Regions from separate parts of the Bradyrhizobium sp. USDA 4532 genome, predicted to be linked through region 4. Evidence: predicted binding sites of a transcription regulator. Region 4 holds the regulator's gene; each other region holds the start of a gene.
What was found. Region 4 encodes LexA, which represses DNA repair genes until DNA is damaged. Its sites were predicted from a motif close to TGTTCNNNNTGTGTTCNG; they were not measured.
Positions count from the first base shown of each region.

Region 1 (3,254 bases), 890 kb from region 4:
GTTTGAAAGGACCTGTGGGCTTGTCTCGCCGTCGGCGACGAGATCCAGCATCCGCAGTTCGGACGCGCCGAGGCCGGTGTCTTGCCCGGGTAGCTCCTCCAGCAACGCAATCAGCGCCGCGCGGAGCTGCGGGATGGCCGACAGATCCTGCATGAGAAGGTCGAAACAGGGCTCGGGCGTCGGAGCGCGATAGGCATTCCAGGCGCGACCGGCCAATTCCAGCCGATCATCGGTCACCGCAAGTGCAGGCAATCGCCATTTCGCCAAGCTCTCGCCTCGGTACCCGCCGATCTCGACATCGGTCTGGACCAGCTTGAGCTTCGCTACGATGTGGCGGTGCGGGCGGAGCACGTCGAGCAACCAGGCCAGCACCAACTGGTCATTCGGCTGGGGATCAGCCCATAGCTCGACGCTATCGCAACGCTCGCACAACTCGACAAGCCCAATGTCCCGACCGATCGAGCCGGTCCATCTTGAACTGGCGAAGTCGAGCCAGTGCGTGTCGAAATCGACATGCTTTGCGGAACGCGGTTCCAGCAGGGTCGTGAGGTCATCCGACGAGGGCATTTTCCCCCAAACGAAGCGCGGCCTCAACCCGACGACGATGTCCGCCCTTCCCGCCTGCCTCAGGCGATAGCTCGCGAGTTCACTTGTCGCCAGGATCAGACTTGTCACGATGCTCTCCGGCTACGCGCGATGGCATCAGCACCGCAAGCTGAGGATCAACTGCTTTACAAAAGACACACAAAACCAAACGGGCGCCGAAGACGTCGGCAACTCAACGTCCTCAGCGCCCGCTTGCAGCGAAATGATTGAGACTTACTCCTCCGTCGGCTCCTCGCCCTCGGCGTCGCGTTCGGGCGTGCCGGCGAGGATCTGCTCGGAGATCAGGCCGGAGTTCTGCCGGATCGCGGCTTCGATCTTGGCGGTGATGTCGGGATTCGACTTCAGGAACGCCTTGGAATTCTCGCGACCCTGGCCGAGCCGCTGGCTGTCATAGGAGAACCAGGCGCCGGACTTCTCGACGATGCCGGCCTTGACGCCGAGGTCGAGGATCTCGCCCATCTTGGAAACGCCCTCGCCATACATGATGTCGAACTCGACCTGCTTGAAGGGCGGCGCCAGCTTGTTCTTCACCACCTTGACGCGGGTGGTGTTGCCGACGACTTCGTCGCGCTCCTTGATAGCGCCGATGCGGCGGATGTCGAGACGAACCGAGGCATAAAACTTCAGCGCGTTGCCGCCGGTGGTGGTCTCCGGCGAGCCGTACATCACGCCGATCTTCATACGGATCTGGTTGATGAAGATCACCATCGTGTTCGACTTGTTGATCGAGGCGGTGAGCTTGCGCAGCGCCTGGCTCATCAGGCGGGCCTGCAGACCCGGCAGCGCATCGCCCATCTCGCCCTCGAGCTCGGCCTTCGGCACCAGCGCCGCGACCGAATCGATCACCAGCACGTCGACCGCGCCGGAGCGCACCAGCGTGTCGGCGATCTCGAGTGCCTGCTCGCCGGTGTCCGGCTGCGAGATCAAGAGCTCGTCGATGTTGACGCCGAGCTTGCGCGCATAGACCGGATCGAGCGCGTGTTCAGCGTCGATGAAGGCGCAGATGCCGCCCTTCTTCTGGCCTTCCGCCACCGTGTGCAGCGCCAGCGTGGTCTTGCCCGACGATTCCGGCCCGTAGATTTCGACGATGCGCCCCTTCGGCAGGCCGCCGACGCCGAGCGCGATATCGAGCCCGAGCGACCCCGACGACACCGTCTCGACATCCATCGAACGGTCGTTCTTGCCGAGCTTCATCACCGAGCCCTTGCCGAACTGGCGCTCGATCTGGGAGAGCGCGGCTGAGAGGGCCTTGGACTTGTCCATGGAGGATCCTTCGACGATACGCAGTGCGGTGGCGGACATTTGGGATGTGCTCCTTATGGCGGGGATTCGCTAGCGGGAAAACGGGCGATGAGATCAGGCGGAAATGCGTTGTTGATTGGAACCTCGTACCACGTTTGTTCTAAGTTCGCAATATGTTCTTTCGAGCAGACCGGTGCTGGCCTGTTTCCATCCCTAGTGGCCTGCTTTGATTTTTGGAGTGGCCTAGTTTGGGTTTAACCCCGCCTCAACCAAGGGTTAGCCGATGTTCTCGGTAGGACTACTGAACCGCGCGGTGGATGTTCTCACCATAGCAATGGTTATGGTCCGCCAAGTGTTCGCTATCCCCAGCGGACGAGTGTTACCGGGTGTTCTCCGTGGGGGAACGAAGTTCCGCGCGGAGGCGGAAAAAGAGGGCCAAATGGCGGGATTAGAGGTGCCCTTGATCTAACTCAATCGGCCGCACCTGGCCCGGCTCAACCCTCCGGGCATGAAGGAACCCGTCAAGCCTGAGGAGGAGCCAAAGCGCCCCACGCGTTTAGAGGAGGCTCGGCGCATCATCGAGGAGTATGCCAAAGACCTTCGCGAAATCATAAAGAAGCTTCGCGAGCGCCTGCACTGAGCCTCGCCTCAGTTTGAAATCAGTGAGGCTTTGGAGCGTCTTTCGGCGCTGGCACGCTAGCGTTCGGGTCAATACCGCAGCGCTTGGTTTGATAGCCATGCCAATCGATACCGATCCCCTTTTTCTTTGCGGGGTGGTTGTATTCCGCTTTGTACTGCGCCCGGCACTCCTCCATGGTCATGGCGTTGGCGGACGAAGTGAACAAGCCGATCACAGCAACGATAACCAGACAGCGACCCATGGAATATCCCCATCTTTTGGTTAGCCGCCGTAGCTCGGGCACACAATCGGCAACGGCTTTGCACCGGGCTTTCGGCGCTCATAGCCACGGCAGTAATTAGCGATGCACGCCTCGTTTCTGTGGCCCATGCATGCATCGCACCTCGCGACGCAATCTTCATACGTCACACCGGGGCGATGCTCATCAATAAGCCGCTTCGGCTTCTCTTGCTGCTGAGCTATAGCCGGAAGCGCAGCCAGAACCAGAGCAAGCAATGCGATGCCGGATTTCATGGTCGATCCTCCTAGCTCGTGGAGGACTGTTAATCTGACATGCCGCTGCGGAACTTGACGCAGATCAAGAGGCGCTGAGGCCGCCTCAGTTGGCGGCCCCGGATCAGAACGTCTCGACGAGTTACGTTGAGCGGCAAAACCTTTCGCTGCGCATGTCGTCGCGCCGGTTCACTCGCCTCACCAATGGCTTTTCAAAGAACTTGGAGAACCATATCGCGGCCGTCGCGCTGTACGTCTGCCACTATAATCTCTG
Region 1 is NZ_JALJZN010000001.1:401,484-404,737, reverse strand. Features, by position in the region: gene J2R76_RS01860 (hypothetical protein) at 1-675, opposite strand, end outside; gene recA (recombinase RecA) at 820-1,908, opposite strand; gene J2R76_RS01850 (hypothetical protein) at 2,508-2,729, opposite strand; gene J2R76_RS01845 (hypothetical protein) at 2,750-3,001, opposite strand; gene J2R76_RS01840 (hypothetical protein) at 3,091-3,254, shown strand, end outside.
Region 1: a site for LexA is predicted at 2,012-2,029, ahead of recA (recombinase RecA). Genes of this name have one in related genera too.

Region 2 (3,254 bases), 310 kb from region 4:
TCGTGAGCGCCGGATTGTCGATCAGCGCCACGCAGGCATCGACGACCTCACCGAGATTGTGCGGCGGGATATTGGTCGCCATGCCGACGGCGATGCCGCCCGCGCCATTGACCAGAAGGTTCGGGAACCGGGCCGGCAGAACCGACGGCTCTTGCTCGGAGTTGTCGTAGTTCGGCTGGAAATCGACCGTTTCCATGTCGATGTCGGCCAGCACGGCGAGCGCCGCCCGGGTCAGCCGCGCTTCGGTATATCGATAGGCGGCCGGCGGATCGCCGTCGACCGAACCGAAATTGCCCTGGCCGTCGATCAGCGGCACGCGCAGTGAGAAATCCTGCGCCATGCGGACCATCGCGTCGTAAATCGACTGGTCGCCATGCGGGTGATATTTACCGATCACGTCGCCGACGACGCGGGCGGATTTGACGTATTTCTTGTCCGGCGTATGTCCCTGCTCATGCATCGAATAGAGGATGCGCCGGTGCACCGGCTTGAGCCCGTCGCGCGCATCGGGCAGCGCACGCGACACGATCACGCTCATCGCGTAATCGAGATAGGACTTCTTCATCTCGTCGAGGATGGAAACGGGACGAATATCTGAGGGTCCCGGCGGCTCGCCGGGCTTGTGGTCGTCGTTATCGGACAAAGGGGAAATCCGGTCGGTTCTGCTGGGGAATCATATAGCCCATCAGGGGCCTGATAACCACCCTTGCGCGGCTCCGGCAAGCCGTTTTTCCGTTCGTTTTTTCATGCACTTACGGGTGGAGCACCGAGGTTCCGGCTGCCTGGTCGGGAAGCGCGTGGCGAATGGCGAATAGCGGATGGAAAAATCCCTATTCGCCACTCGCCAGTGGCAGTTCGCCTCGCCAGTCAGTGGCCGAAAACCACTGCGTGCATGATCCGCCCGGGCATCAAGGTGAACAGTCCGGCGATGAGCAGCGCGCCGAAGAAGATGCCGATCATCGTGAACCTGTGGCGGCGGACATTGTGGCTCCGTGCGGCCGTGACGCCGAGCGCCAGCATGGCGAGCGAGAAGATCGACAGCAGGTGGATCGGGCTCCAGGGACCGACCAGCTGGATCTGATGGATCCAGAACGAGCTTCCGGCGACCACCAGCATCAGGATCACCCAGATCCAGCCCAGGGTCCGGTGCGGCAGCGTGCCCTTGGGGGCGGCGAGCTGGATGGAGCCGAGCACGAAGGCGGCCATCGCGGCAAAGGCGTGGAGCAGGATCGCAGGCGCGGCGTCGAGCAATGGCGCGAGGCTCATGATGGCCGGCCCTCGGGTGAAGCTCGCGGCCAGGCATCAAATGCCGCAGGCCAATGTAAATATCATTTACATCAGGCTGTGTCAAAGTCCAGGGAACCCGCATCCCCTTACGTCGAACCACCGACGTTCTGACAGAGAGTTACCGGGTTATCCTCATATTCCACACGAGGAAATTGCTGGTGCCGATCGCAACGACCGTTCCGGGAAATGATCTTCACGGAACGGCGCCTGACGGAATCGACGGAAGCGCGACCGCTGCTCAGAACGGGATGTCGTCGTCCATGTCGCTGTTGCGGCTGCTGCCACCACCCGCGGCGACGGCGCGGCGCGGCGCCGAGCTGACTGGTCCGGCCGAACCGAAATCGCTGCCGCCATCATCGGAGAAGCTGCTGCCCCCACCGCCACGCCCGTCGAGCATGGTGAGGTTGGAGTTGAAGCCCTGCAGCACGACTTCGGTCGAGTACTTCTCGACGCCGCTCTGGTCGGTCCATTTGCGGGTCTGCAACTGCCCCTCGATGTACACCTTGGCGCCCTTCTTCAGATACTGCTCGGCGACCTTGCAGAGGCCCTCGTTGAAGATCACGACGCGGTGCCACTCGGTCTTTTCCTTGCGCTCGCCGGTGCCCTTGTCGCGCCAGGTTTCCGAGGTGGCGATGGAAAGGTTTGCGATCGGACGGCCGTCCTGCGTCCGCCGGATTTCCGGATCCTTGCCGAGGTTTCCCACCAGGATCACCTTGTTCACGCTTCCTGCCATCGCATCATCTCCACTCAAAAACCGGGCGTCCGGACATTCGGCCGCCACTCTCAACCTTCGCCACTTACGCCGCAGGCGTCGTGGATGACCCTATACGCCGGTGCCGGCTCGTCGCCTTTGCCGTCTCGCGGTTATCCACGGATATCGGGATATAGCACCGGATCCGGCATCGTTCCAGTTTTGTTCGCCACAACCATCCGTAGAAGCGGCGAGTGCCGTCAGAGCGGCAGTCGATCTCGGTGCAGGCCGACGCTCGGCAGCAAGATTTAGAAAAACAACAAACAAATCAGCAGCTTGCCTTATCGATACTTCTCCCGCGAGTGTTGCATTTGGGAGACTGCGTTTTCGGTTGAATCAGCGTATAGCTCCAACCATGGCGCGGGCGCTCGCGTCTGGGATCGTGCTTCGGGACCGTTTGGAAGCCGATCGGGGTGCTGGGGGATTGATAATGAAGAAGTTTTTGCTCGGTACGGTTGCTCTGATTGCGTTTGCTGCGCCTGCCGCGGCTGCCGATCTCGCTGCGCGCCCGTACACCAAGGCGCCGCCGCCCGTGGTTGCCCCGATCTATGACTGGACCGGCTTCTACATCGGCGCCAACGGCGGCTGGGGCTCGAGCCACAATTGCTGGGACCAGCTCCCGGCCGGCATCTTCCTCGCATCAGATGGTTGCCATGATGCAACCGGCGGCGTCGCCGGTGGCCAGATCGGTTATCGCTGGCAGGCTGGCGCCTGGGTGTTCGGCCTCGAAGCGCAGGGCGACTGGGCTGACCTGAAGGGCAGCAACAACAGCGCGATCTTCCCGGGCCTGTTCACCAACCAGTCCAAGATCGACGCGTTCGGCCTGTTCACCGGCCAGATCGGTTACGCCGTCAACAACGTGCTGCTCTACGCCAAGGGCGGCGCGGCGCTGACCGACAACCGCTTCAACACCTACTTCACCCCAACCGGCGTGCTGGTCGGCAGCGCCAGCGACACCCGCTGGGGCGGCACCGTCGGCGCCGGCATCGAAGTCGGCTTCGCGCCGAACTGGACCGCGGGCATCGAATACGACCACCTGTTCATGCAGGACAAGACCTATAACCTGATCGCCCCCAACGGCACGCTGAACAGCACCATCCGCGATCGCCAGGACGTCGACCTCGTTACCGTCCGCGTGAACTACAAGTGGGGTGGTCCGGTCGTCGCGCGCTATTGATCGCGCCAGGCCGATTGATCCAGACGAAAGGCCGGCCTC
Region 2 is NZ_JALJZN010000001.1:1,598,791-1,602,044, forward strand. Features, by position in the region: gene gyrA (DNA gyrase subunit A) at 1-643, opposite strand, end outside; gene J2R76_RS07750 (DUF2306 domain-containing protein) at 868-1,266, opposite strand; gene J2R76_RS07755 (single-stranded DNA-binding protein) at 1,526-2,020, opposite strand; gene J2R76_RS07760 (outer membrane protein) at 2,469-3,215, shown strand.
Region 2: a site for LexA is predicted at 2,191-2,208, ahead of J2R76_RS07755 (single-stranded DNA-binding protein). Genes of this name have one in related genera too.

Region 3 (3,254 bases), 6.5 Mb from region 4:
CGCCCGGCGCCTGCCGCGACGGCTGGGACGGCATTTTGGCGGCGCAACTCGACTACCGCACGCGCCCCTGCAATTTCGTCGAGATCATGCCGCGGCTGGATGAACATCTGCGCCGCCCGAAGGCGAAAGGCGCGAGCGCTTAGCCTCCCTCATTCCGGGGCGTGCGAAGCGCGAACCCGGAATCCAGAGATTGTGGCGCGAGATGCCGGGTTCGATGCTGCGCATCGCCCCGGAATGACGCCGGAGGGTAAAGAGCCCTACAACTCCAGCTCCCAGGTCTCGCCGACTAGGTCGACGCCAAAGCTGTGGTGCTTTTCTTCCTTGACCCGCTCGAAGCCGGCACGGGCGTAGATGCCGCGCGCGGCGACCAGGATGCTCTGGGTCCACAGCGTCATCTTCTTGTAACCCTTCTCGCGCGCGGCGCGGATGCATTGCTCGACCAGTGCGCGGCCGACGCCGAGCCCGCGCGCCTTTTCTTCCACCAGCAGCAGGCGCAGCTTGGCGACCCCGTCGCCGCCGTCGACCAGGAAGACCGAGCCGACCGGCTCGCCGTCGACCTCCGCGATCCAGCAATGCTCGCGCGCCGGATCGAACGATCGCAGAAACTGCGCGCAGATCTCGGCCACCAACGCCTCGTAGCTAATGTCCCAGCCATACTCCTCCGCGTAGGCTTGTCCCTGCCGCGAGACGACCCAACCCATGTCGCCGACGCGATGGCTGCGCAGCAGGAAGCCGACCGGTTTCTCGGCCGGCGGCTCCAGCGATTGCTCGATCGTGCCCATGGCGCGCACCACCGCGGCGCGACGGTCGCCGTCCATCTGCTTCAATAGCGTCCCGACCTCGCTGCGCGAGCGGCAGTCGAGATCGGCGGCAGCAGTGCGGCCCTTGGCGGTGAGGGCCACCTCGTTGACGCGCTTGTCGGCCTTCGATGGCTTCCGCGTCACGATCTGGCGCCTTTGCAGCGCCGCCAGCGTGCGGCTGACGAAGCCGGCATCGAGGTCGAGATCGCGCACCAGATCGGTTGCGGTGCAATTTTCGCGGTGCGCGAGCTCGTAGATGATCCGCGCTTCCTGCAGCGTGAATGGTGAGTGCAACAGCTTCGGCTCGATGATGCCGAGCTTGCGGGTATAGAACCGGCTGAAGCCGCGGACCGCGGCGACCTGGCTCTCGAGCGTGGTGTCATGGAAGTTTGATTTCATCAAGCATATTATTTGACGGGATCAAATAATCCGCAAGCGCTTTGTTCAGGCCACCATGATCCGGCTCCGCAGCATGGTGCGGGAGGAACGGCCGAGCCGGCGCAGCAGGCGCGCCTCGGAGCGGCGGGCATCGGGCCGGTAGCCGCCGATCCGCTCGTAATGCTCGCGCGCGATCAAAAGGCCCTGTTCGGCCGAGGGCCCGGTGATCATCCGGGCAACGAATTTGAGGCCGTCGCGCAGGCCCGGGTCGGTGTAGGGTGCGCGGGCGTAGCGGAAGATGCCGGCGCGGTCCTTGCCGCTGGCCGCCACCATCTGGGTGAACTGGGTGGTTTCCTCGATCCAGCCGGCATCGAGCACGGCGCCCGGATGCAGGAACATCAGCCAGGGCGACCGCGCCTGCCGCGCGCCTGCCGCAAGCGCGGCGGCGCGCGTGCCCTCGAAGCGCAGGAAGCGGCAGCCGGCGACGTCGGCGACGCGCTCCATCACATCGCTGTGGCTGCGGTCGACCAGCAGCACTTCGCGGATGACGCCCGCGGCCGCGCCCGGCACCAGCGCCGCCAATGTTACGACCGCGGAGCGCTCGACGCCGTCGGTTGGAATTATCACGCTCAGCATGATTTTGAGGTTCGATGGCTCAAACGGTGGAGAAACTCCGGCCGTGTTATCACCTTGTCATATTCAAAGCAGCCTGTCCGCCTGCAGAATTTTGTAGCAAGGTTTTGTGGAATTTCTCCGTTCATGTTCTTGATTTGTTCTCGTGCTGTGTTAACTTCAAAGCATGAGCCGAGCATCCTCTCATGCCCTCAAGCACCCGCCGGTAACGGCGCCCTCCGATAACCCGGCGGGTGCACCTTCCCCTTTTCCCGAGCTTGCGGTCGCGATCGAGCGCGAGCGGCGGCGCGGCCGCGGCGCGCAGTCCAACGCCAGCGGCCGCTACGAGGCCGAGGCGCGCGTTGCCTTCGACGACGGCTGGCAGAGCCTCGAGGACCTGCCGCCATTTGCGACCAGCGTGGCGCTCGACACCTCGCGCAAGGTGATCACCCGCAACGACTCGCCCGACATCGGCTTCGACCGCTCGATCAATCCGTATCGCGGCTGTGAGCACGGCTGCGTCTATTGCTTCGCGCGGCCGACCCACGCCTATCTCGGCCTGTCGCCGGGGCTGGACTTCGAATCGAAGCTGTTCGCCAAGCCGGACGCACCCGCGCTGCTCGAGAAGGAGCTGGCGGCACCGGACTACGAGGCGCGGATGATCGCGATCGGCACCAACACCGATCCCTATCAGCCGATCGAGCGCGACCGGAAGATCATGCGCGGCATCCTCGAGGTGCTGGAGCGCGCCGGCCATCCGGTCGGCATCGTCACCAAGTCGGCGCTGGTCACCCGCGACATCGACATCCTGGCACGTATGGCCAAGCGCAATCTCGCCAAGGTCGCGCTCTCGGTGACGACGCTCGACCCGAAACTCGCCCGCACCATGGAGCCGCGCGCCTCGACCCCGCCGAAGCGGCTCGAGGCGATCAAGCGGCTCACGGATGCCGGCATCCCGACCACGGTGATGGTCGCACCCGTGATCCCGGCGCTGAACGATTCCGAGATCGAGCGCATCCTCGATGCCGCCGCACATGCCGGCGCCAGGGAGGCGAGCTATGTGCTGCTGCGGCTGCCGCTCGAGGTGCGCGATCTGTTCCGCGAATGGCTGATGGCCAACTATCCCGATCGCTACCGTCACGTCTTCACGCTGATCCGCGACATGCGCGGTGGCCGCGACTACGACTCGCAATGGGGCACGCGGATGAAGGGCACCGGCCCGATGGCCTGGATGATCGGCCGCCGCTTCGAGATCGCCTGCGAAAAGCTCGGCCTCAACAAGCGGCGGACCAAGCTGACCACCGATCACTTCGCCAAGCCGAAGCGCAGCGGGCAGCAGCTGAGCTTGTTTTAGGTGCCAGCAAAGTGATGATCGTCATTGCGAGGAGCGAAGCGACGAAGCAATCCATGCATCCGAATATGCGGAACAATGGATTGCGTCGCTTCGCTCGCAACGACGGGAAA
Region 3 is NZ_JALJZN010000001.1:7,794,169-7,797,422, forward strand. Features, by position in the region: gene moaB (molybdenum cofactor biosynthesis protein B) at 1-143, shown strand, start outside; gene J2R76_RS35955 (helix-turn-helix domain-containing GNAT family N-acetyltransferase) at 258-1,199, opposite strand; gene J2R76_RS35960 (glycosyl transferase) at 1,245-1,814, opposite strand; gene J2R76_RS35965 (PA0069 family radical SAM protein) at 1,978-3,144, shown strand.
Region 3: a site for LexA is predicted at 1,939-1,956, ahead of J2R76_RS35965 (PA0069 family radical SAM protein). Genes of this name have one in related genera too.

Region 4 (3,254 bases):
GGCGCCGACGCGGTGATCATCCAGGAGGACACCGCCGTCGACGGCGACCACATCACGATCACGGAGGCCGCCAGCGTCGGGCGGCACATCCGCCCGGCTGGGGTCGACTTCCGTGAGGGCGAGGTGCTGCTCGCCGGCGGCAGCCGCCTGTCCGACCGCGCGCTGTCGCTGGCGGCCGCCATGAACTATCCGGAACTTGCGGTGCGCCGCCGCCCGAAGGTCGCGGTGCTGGCGACCGGCGACGAGCTGGTGATGCCGGGCTCGCAGCCCGGTCCCGGCCAGATCGTCTATTCCAACGGCTACGCGCTGCGGGCGCTGGCGCGCGCCGAAGGCGCCGAGACCGTCGACCTCGGCGTTGCCGCCGACACGGTGGAGGCGACCACGGCGGGCATCCGCCGGGCGCGCGAGGCCGGTGCCGATGTCCTGATCACGACAGGCGGCGCCTCGGTCGGCGACCACGATCTCGTCAAGCGGTCGCTGGAAGCCGAGGGGGTCGAGATGGCGTTCTGGCGGATTGCGATGCGGCCCGGCAAGCCGATGATGCATGGCCGGCTCGGCGCGATGCGGGTGATCGGCCTGCCGGGCAATCCGGTGTCGTCCTATGTCTGCGCCTTCCTGTTCCTGGTGCCGTTGATTCGGGCGCTGAGCGGCCGGAAAGTGATTCGTCATCGCCGCGCGAGCGCCCTGCTCGGCCGCGACCTCGCTGCCAACGACCAGCGCGAGGACTATCTGCGTGCGCGGCTCGAAGCGCGCGAGGACGGCAGGCTGATCGCAACGCCGGTGACGCAGCAGGACTCGTCGCTGCTCGGGAATCTCGCTGCGGCACGGGCACTTCTCGTGCGTCCGCCGTTTGCGGCAGCTGCCGTCAAGGGCAGCGAATGCGAGATTCTGACACTGCCCGAATAGGGTTTTCGCGCCCCGCCGATTGTGCGTTGCCCGACACGTTCACCGGAAATTAAGTGGTTGCGGAACACATATCGAACATATAGTGTCCGTTCATGATTTGTTTCGAGTACTGGTGTCTACATTCGGGAAGCTGCATGGAAGCAGGTGCATTGAGCACATGCTCCTGAGGTCAGGCCCGGCCTGCAGGCCCCACCAGAAGAGTCTCGGAATCGAACGACGCTATCAACCGGGGGAATACTCGAGATGCTCACGCGCAAACAGTACGAACTACTGCGTTTCATCAATGAACGTCTGAAAGAGGCCGGCGTACCGCCCTCCTTCGACGAGATGAAGGATGCGCTCGACCTGCGCTCGAAGTCCGGTATCCACCGCCTGATCACTGCGCTGGAGGAGCGCGGCTTCATCCGCCGCCTGCCGAACCGCGCCCGCGCCATCGAGGTCATCAAGCTGCCCGAACTCTCGGCCGGCGGCGGCAACGGCCGCCGCGGCTTCACGCCCAGCGTCATCGAAGGCACCCTCGGCCGGCGCGCCAGCACGCCGCCGATTGCCGAGGACGACGGCAACCGTCCGGTCGCGGTCCCCGTGATGGGCCGGATCGCCGCCGGTACGCCGATCGAGGCGCTGCAGACCCGCAGCCACACCATCAGCGTGCCGCCCGACATGCTCGGTGCCGGCGAGCACTATGCGCTCGAGGTGCGCGGCGACTCGATGGTCGATGCCGGCATCCTCGACGGCGACATGGCGCTGATCCAGCGCAACGACGTCGCCAATACCGGCGACATCGTGGTGGCGCTGATCGACGAGGAGGAAGCCACCCTGAAGCGCTTCCGCCGCCGCGGCGCATCGATCGCGCTCGAGCCGGCCAACACCGCCTATGAAGTGCGCATCCTGCCGCCGAACCGGGTCCGCATCCAGGGCAAGCTGATCGGCCTTTATCGCAAATACTGAATTGCAAATACTTGCGGCGGCCGGGAACGAGCAACACGTCGGATCGTTCCTTGCATGATAGTGTAGCGTACGGCCTGCCCGATGCGCTCCGATACCTCTCGCGCAGCGTCGCGTGTTTGTGATCGGAGCGATCTCGGACCAGTCGTACAATCGCCCAGAAACGAGCAGACGCTCGTTCGCTATCGTCCACTCTGGTAGAGGCCCTAATGCCTCAAGGAGAGGCACGGGTCGCTACCTCGAAATGAGGAGCCATCCGATGTGTGACTATAGTCTGCACGCCGTGGCATCGCGCCCCGCCATTGTCGGAGAGACGCTGATCACGACGACGTTCCGCGGCACGTCGACCCGCGGCTTTGCTTCGGAGAATGACCCCACTGTCGCGGTCTGCATGCTGCCGGGCACCGAGCTCGCTTTCGCCGAGAACGTTCGCTACGACAGCCGCTGGATCTGGACCAAGACGCTGAACTATCGCGTCGGCGTGTTCAACGAAGTCGAGCCCGACGTGCCCGATCGGCATCATGACGCGGTCGAATTCCCCGACGGCAGCCATGTGCTGGTGACCCAGCTGGTCGAGGGACAGCGCGTCAGCGTGCTGCAATTGCCGGCGCTGCATCCGCCGGTCGAGCAGAAGCCGAAGGTTGTGGAGCGGCGGCCCTCCGCATTCGCAACGCTGTTTTTGGGTTGAGCGCATCGTCGCCGCGGAATGAGCTGTTCGGCGGCGGATGACCTAAGCAATTTCGGGCGACCCCGGACTCCCGCTTCCGGGGCGCAGAAGGAGATTTGCGTCGGCCGGCACCTTGGCGCATCATCGGGTACGGAGGACGTGCGCGGTGGTCGATAAGGTCACATGGCAAAAGGCTGGACGCGTCACGGAACCGGGCCGCTACATGTTCCGGTTCGGTTGGCTGACGGTAACGGCCGACGACCTGAAAGTCTGGGAGCAATTTCCCGAGGCTTCCTTCACTCTCGTCAAGAAGCCCGACGCCGGCCCCGACTCCGACGAATACCATCTCGGCCTGTTCGAGCTGCCAAGCGCGCCCTTGCCGGACCACGGCTAATCATCGCCCTGCAGATCGGTCTCGGCCGGCGTCGCATCCACCGCAGGCCGCGGCGCGGGGGCGCGTAGCGTCGTCTCGCTCTCGCCGTCGCCGGAAACCGCCGGCGACCACGGCCGGTCGATCCCGCCGGGCTTGACCGCATCGACGACGTAGCCGTCCCTGCTCCGCCGCAGCACCAGCGCGCCGTGGCGGCGCAGCCGCTCGGCATCGATCACCGATGCCGCGCAGCCCTGCGGCGCCCGCCGCGCCGTCACGATCAGGGCTGCGCGCTCGCAGTCGTCCGCCAGCGCCTCCGACCGGGTCGCCAGCGCGACGAAGGTGCCGCTTGGTCCCTGGGTCACG
Region 4 is NZ_JALJZN010000001.1:1,293,310-1,296,563, reverse strand. Features, by position in the region: gene glp (gephyrin-like molybdotransferase Glp) at 1-906, shown strand, start outside; gene lexA (transcriptional repressor LexA) at 1,150-1,854, shown strand; gene J2R76_RS06270 (hypothetical protein) at 2,111-2,539, shown strand; gene J2R76_RS06265 (hypothetical protein) at 2,685-2,912, shown strand; partial or broken gene J2R76_RS06260 (ComEC/Rec2 family competence protein) at 2,909-3,254, opposite strand, start outside.